Regions from separate parts of the Pseudoalteromonas sp. SG43-6 genome, predicted to be linked through region 1. Evidence: predicted binding sites of a transcription regulator. Region 1 holds the regulator's gene; the other holds the start of a gene.
The links. The regulator NrdR, encoded in region 1, represses ribonucleotide reductase genes. The targets are predictions, from matches to a motif close to AAACACNANATNTNGTGTTT.
Positions count from the first base shown of each region.

Region 2: nrdA (class 1a ribonucleoside-diphosphate reductase subunit alpha) is a predicted target of NrdR. The motif match lies at 1,827-1,846, and genes of this name have one in related genera.

Region 1 covers NZ_JACJEZ010000014.1:58,947-62,373, reverse strand. Annotated here, with positions in the region: gene H5201_RS08130 (riboflavin synthase) at 1-339, opposite strand, end outside; gene ribD (bifunctional diaminohydroxyphosphoribosylaminopyrimidine deaminase/5-amino-6-(5-phosphoribosylamino)uracil reductase RibD) at 352-1,494, opposite strand; gene nrdR (transcriptional regulator NrdR) at 1,496-1,945, opposite strand; gene glyA (serine hydroxymethyltransferase) at 2,048-3,304, opposite strand.
Region 2 covers NZ_JACJEZ010000003.1:90,203-93,629, forward strand. Annotated here, with positions in the region: gene nrdA (class 1a ribonucleoside-diphosphate reductase subunit alpha) at 1-1,714, opposite strand, end outside; gene H5201_RS01910 (HAD family hydrolase) at 2,116-2,799, opposite strand; gene ubiG (bifunctional 2-polyprenyl-6-hydroxyphenol methylase/3-demethylubiquinol 3-O-methyltransferase UbiG) at 2,799-3,427, opposite strand, start outside.

The sequences.
Region 1 (3,427 bases):
CGTAATTGCGGTAATAGTCGCGATGCCATCAACATGCCCTGAAACTAAGTGACCACCTAAACGAGATACTGGCTGCATGGCTTTCTCAAGGTTTACAGTTTGCCCTTGTTTATAGTGAGCAAATCCCGTTAAACTAATCGTCTCATTTGATAAGTCAGCGCTAAATCCATCACTGTGCTTGGCCACAACCGTTAAGCAAACCCCATTAGTTGCAATGCTATCGCCTAAATTTACATCGGCCATATCAAGGTTATTACTTTTAATGCGGATAGCTAAATCGCCTTGCTTTTGTTGTAACTCGCTAATAGTGCCCGTCGCTTCGATGATCCCAGTAAACATAGTGGTTACTCTTTAGTTATTTGGTTTAGATGAGGCTTTGCGTGGTGTCGCCGTGATACGAATATCGTCACCGATACACACACTCTCATTAATTGATAAATTAACAACGTCCTGCATACTTGTCAGCTCTGTAAAGTTTAGTAAGCTTTTGCCGTCATTCCCTAACAACTTCGGCGCCAGATAAACAATATATTCATCAATTAAATTACATTCAGTCATTTGGCCCGCTAAGGTTGCCCCTGCCTCTAACCAAATATGATTAAACTGTTGCTGCGCTAGAAGTTTCATGGCAGCCACTAAATCAACTTTATTATTTTTTTCTGGTACTACAATATGGCTTACGTAATGAGGCCATTGCTGTGATTTATCAAGTTCAGTGGTAAGAATAATTACTTCACTGGCAATGCTAAATAATGCTAGCTCAGGTGTTAAACGATTTTGTGAATCAATAATAATACGTACAGGTTGGCGTACAGGTAATTGCGTTGGTAACGGCTCTGGCAGCTCATCAACACGAACATTGAGTTTTGCATTATCAACTAATACTGTGTCCGCGCCGGTTAAAATAGCGCAGCTTTGTGCGCGCTGTAGTTGCACATCTTGGCGAGCCTTAGGGCCAGTTATCCACTTACTTTGACCGTTTTTAAGTGCCGTTTTACCATCAAGGCTTGCGGCCATTTTGCAGGTAATAAATGGCATACCTTGCTCCATGCGCTTTAAAAAGCCACGGTTTAACAGCCTTGCTTGTTGTTCTAACAAACCTGACGCAACCTCAATGCCCGCGTCCGCTAAAATAGCTAAACCTTTACCGGCCACCTGCGGGTTTGGATCAACCATAGCAGCAATTACTTTTACCACGCCAGCAGCTTTTAAACCTTCGGCACACGGCGGTGTGCGACCAAAATGGCTACAAGGTTCAAGCGTGACATAAGCAGTTGCACCAAAGGCTTGGCTACCCGCCATTGCTAATGCATTCACTTCAGCATGGCCTTGGCCGGCAACTTGATGAAAACCTTCACCAACAATAACGTCATTTTTTACTAATACACAGCCAACGTTTGGGTTTGGGGTGGTAGTAAAGCATCCTTGTTTGGCAAGCTCAATCGCTCGGGTCATATAAGAGAAATCTTGTTCGCTAAACTGATATTGGTTCATATCACTCTCCCAAACGGGCAATTTCTTCACCAAATTCACGAATATCTTCGAATGAACGGTATACCGATGCAAATCTGACGTAAGCGACTTTATCGAGTTTTTTCAGCGCTTCCATAATGCATTCGCCAATCAGGTGACTGGAAATCTCACGCTCGCCGGTGGCACGTAATTGCGATTTAATAATATTGACCACTTCATCAACTTGCTCGGTACTGACGGGGCGTTTTTCTAATGCACGGTGTAGACCATTAAGGAGTTTATCTTCATTGAAAGGTTCACGGCTACCGTCTTGTTTGATCACCCGAGGCATTACAAGTTCTGCGCCTTCAAAGGTAGTAAAGCGTTCATGACATTCATTGCATTCACGGCGTCGCCTTACTTGGTGGCCACCTCCCACTAAACGCGAGTCAATCACTTTGGTATCTTTTGCGGTGCAAAATGGACAATGCATAGGTATCAGCTTCCGTTAAAAACAAAAAAGGCCGCTTTTAGGCGGCCTTTATAATAGCAAAAAACTAAGCTATTGTGATCTAAATTACTGTTTGTAACTCAATTAAGCGTAAACAGGTAATTTTTTACAGATTGCTTTAACTTTCTCTTTTACTTGTGCTTGTACTGACTCATCGTTGATGTTGTCTAGTACGTCACAGATCCAGCCAGCAAGCTCTTTAGACTCTGCTTCTTTAAAACCACGGCGTGTGATTGCCGGTGAACCAATACGTAAACCAGACGTTACAAACGGTGAACGTGGGTCATTTGGTACTGAGTTTTTATTTACGGTGATATTAGCATTACCTAAAGCCGCATCTGCGTCTTTACCAGTGATGTCTTTATCAATTAGATCAAGTAAGAACAAGTGGTTTTCTGTTTTATCAGATACGATCTTATAACCGCGCTCTTGCATTACTGCAACCATAGCTTTAGCATTTTTCACAACTTGAGTTTGGTATACTTTAAACTCTGGTTGTAGTGCTTCTTTAAATGCCACTGCTTTGGCAGCGATAATGTGACATAAAGGACCACCTTGGCCACCAGGGAATACTGCACTGTTAAGCTTTTTATAAATAGCTTCGTCGCCACAAGCAGAAATAATCAAACCACCACGTGGGCCGGCTAATGTCTTATGCGTAGTTGTAGTAACAACATGTGCATGTGGTACTGGGCTTGGGTAAACACCAGCAGCAATAAGGCCTGCAACGTGAGCCATATCAACAAACAAGTAAGCGCCTACTTTGTCAGCGATTTCACGGAATTTAGCCCAATCAACAATACCTGAGTATGCTGAGAAACCACCGATGATCATTTTTGGTTTGTGCTCAAGTGCAAGTGCTTCAACTTGTGCGTAATCAATCTCGCCAGTCGCTTCGTCAAGTCCGTATTGGATTGCGTTATAAAGCTTACCAGAGAAGCTTACATGTGAACCATGCGTTAAGTGACCACCATGAGCTAAGCTCATACCTAACACTGTATCGCCAGCATCTAATAAAGCTAAGAACACAGCAGCATTTGCTTGTGAACCTGCGTGAGGCTGAACGTTAGCATAATCTGAACCAAACAATTCGTTTGCACGGTCAATCGCTAGTTGTTCAACCACGTCAACATGCTCACAACCACCGTAGTAACGCTTGCCCGGATAACCTTCAGCATATTTGTTTGTTAGCTGTGAACCCTGCGCTTCTAGTACGCGTGGGCTACAGTAGTTCTCAGATGCGATAAGCTCAATGTGTTCTTCTTGGCGAGCAGTCTCTTTAGTGATTGCTTCAAATAACTCTGGATCGAAATCCGAAATATTCATGCTACGTTCTAACATGGGGGCTCCTAGGGCAACGTGTATGGTATTTTGAAGGCTGAATTATACGCTGAAAACGTCAATTTGCCTATGGTCTAAAGATGAACATATTTAAACAGGGATTGAATTTAATTCACAGTGTTT
Region 2 (3,427 bases), on a different contig from region 1:
TTGTTTCGTTAAATTTAGGACATGCACCACGTTCTTTAGCCAGTTCATTTGAGGCTTTCATTAGGTAATACTGAATTGCTTCAAATGTTTTGTGAGTCAATGCATTGGCACTGCCATCAGAATAACGTTTGCCATTTTTAGCAAGGTAATATGCGTAGTTGATTACGCCTATTCCGAGTGTACGACGGCCCATCGTTGCATTATGTGCTGCTGGCACCGGGTAGTCTTGGAAATCCAGTAAGTTATCAAGTGCACGTACCGCAAGTTCTGCAAGCTCTTCAAGTTCATCCAGTGACTCAATCGCACCTAAGTTAAAGGCCGACAGCGTACACAGTGCAATTTCACCTTCTTCATCATTAACATTGTTAAGTGGTTTAGTTGGCAATGCAATTTCTAAACATAAGTTAGATTGGCGAATTGGTGCCACTTTAGCAATGAATGGGCTGTGTGTATTACAGTGGTCAACATTTTGTAAATAGATGCGGCCAGTGCTAGCACGCTCTTGTGCAAACATTGAAAACAGCTCAATAGCTTTAATACGTTTTTTACGAATTGACTCGTCTTGTTCATATTGTACGTAAAGACGATCAAATTCATCTTGATCTTCAAAAAATGCATCATATAAACCAGGCACATCAGACGGGCTGAATAATGTGATGTAATCATCTTTGATCAAACGTGAGTACATTAGTTTATTAAACTGTACACCGTAATCTAAATGACGAACGCGGTTATCATCAACACCACGGTTGTTTTTAAGCACTAATAAGTTTTCAACTTCTAGATGCCAAAGTGGATAGAACAGGGTTGCTGCGCCACCACGGACACCACCTTGCGAACAACTTTTAACAGCCGTTTGAAAGTGCTTATAAAACGGGATACAACCGGTGTGGTATGCTTCACCATTGCGAATAGGGCTACCTAGTGCGCGAATACGACCAGCATTAATACCAATACCTGCACGTTGCGATACGTATTTTACAATCGCTGATGAGGTTGCATTAATTGAATCTAGGCTGTCACCGCATTCAATCAGTACACATGAACTGAATTGACGCGTAGGGGTACGAACTCCCGCCATAATAGGCGTAGGTAATGAAATTTTGAACAATGACACTGCATCGTAAAAACGCTTTATGTAGTCTAAACGCGTTTCTTTTGGGTAATCAGAGAACAAGCTTGCCGCAACTAAAATATATAAAAACTGTGCGCTTTCATAAATTTCACCCGTAACACGGTTTTGTACTAAATATTTACCTTCAAGCTGTTTAACAGCAGCATAGCTGAAGTTTAAATCACGTCCATGATCAAGGTATTCATCCAGTTGATCAATTTCTTGCTCTGTGTAGTCAGCTAGTAAGTGTGCATCGTAACGCTTATCTTCAACTAACTTAACGATATGATCATACAAGCGCGGTGGCTCAAATTGACCATAGGCTTTTTTACGCAAATGGAATACAGCTAAGCGGGCTGATAAATATTGATAATCAGGCGACTCTTTAGAGATCTGATCAGCGGCCGCTTTGATGATGGTTTCATGGATGTCTTCAGTACGAATACCATCATAAAACTGGATGTGCGATTTCAGCTCAACTTGTGAGACAGACACATTATTTAGACCTTCGGCGGCCCAAGCAATAACGCGATGGATCTTATCTAAATCAAGTGACTCTTTACGGCCGTCACGTTTGCTTACAGATAGCTGTTGGTTCATAGTTTTGCCTGTATTCCTTGGGATATAATATTTTTTAGTGACACATTTTTCTTAAAATAAATTTTTTATTGCAATAAAACTGTATTAGCGCGAATTTAATTGAATAACATTTAGCCACAACATCTGGTGTTCATCAAATTCTAGATCACAAGATAGTGTGGTATGCGATCATTTGCAAGGGGCATAAACGCCCCTAATTGTGGATAACGTTGGGATAACACGCTTGTGTTAGTAGCCATTAACCTTTGACCATCTGATTAAAATGAAATTTATAAAAATCAACTGATGATCGATTAAATTTACGCATTTTAAAAATAAATTTTGGCTGCTTTTTTTATCAACAAACAATGTGCAAAAAGTAACACGATCACAATATGTAGTGGTTAAAATTTGACATGGCACTATATATGGTTAAATGCATCAATAGGTGATTGCCAATTAAAATCGGCTTGCCAACTCAATGCTTCAGCTTCACTAGGGATGTAGCCCCACAACGCAGCAGCGCTGTGCATGTTTGCAGCCTTGGCTGCAATTATGTCACGCTGCGCATCACCGATATACAAACAACGATTCGGATCAACATCTAACAGTTGGGCTGTATGCAGTAAAGGTAAAGGTGATGGTTTAGCGATATCGAGGGTGTCACCACTGACAATTGCCTGTGCATCTTTGAGTTCAGCAATTGCAGCAACTAATGGAATAGTCAAAAACTCAGGTTTATTAGTCATGATCCCCCATTTGATCTGTTGTTGATCAAGCGCGATCAATAATTGTGCAATTCCAGTAAAGCATTGACTATGGGTGGCAATATTATCTGCGTAGGCCGTTAATAGCTGCTGGCGTAAGTCAGCTTGATTTGGGTGATCGTGCCATTGCTGACCAAATCCAGCTGCAAGCAGCGCCATTGCACCGTTAGAAGCTGCAGGACGATATATATCAGCGGTTACTAATGGTTGGTTATGATCAGCGAGTACGTAATTTAGCGCAGCCCCTAAATCATCTGCGGTATCGAGTAATGTACCGTCTAAATCAAAAATAAAGGCGTCGTAATCAATTGCGGGGGTTGCTGTGTTAAAACCAGCCATTACGCTAGTTTCTCAAAATGCAGAATATAATTAACGCTTACATCGGTATTTAAGCTGTACTGCTTTGATAAAGGGTTATAACTCAATCCCGCACTAGCACGTACTTTGAGGCCTACTTGTTCTGCCCATGCAATGAGTTGTGCTGGTTTGATAAACTTTTTGTGATCATGGGTTCCATCAGGCACCATCTTCAATAATTTTTCCGCCCCGATAATTGCGTACAAATATGCTTTTGGGGTTTTGTTTAATGTAGAGAAAAATACATCAGCACCAGGTTTCGCTAATTCTGCTACTGCATGAATGATAGATGCAGGGTCTGGCACATGCTCTAACATTTCCATACAAGTAATTGTATCAAAGCGGGCAGGGTGTTCGCTGGCATACTGTTCGGCAGGTATTTTTATATAGTCAACGTTTACACCGGTTTCTAAACTGTGCAGTTTCGCAACGGTTAACGGCTCTTGACCCATATCAATACCAGTCACATGTGCGCCCATTCGCGCCATACTTTCACTCAATATACCGCCACCACAGCCGACATCGAGTGTTTCTTTGTCGAATAAGCCTTTGGCCTTGTCGGCAATAAAATCTAATCTTAATGGATTAATTTCATGAAGGGGTTTAAATT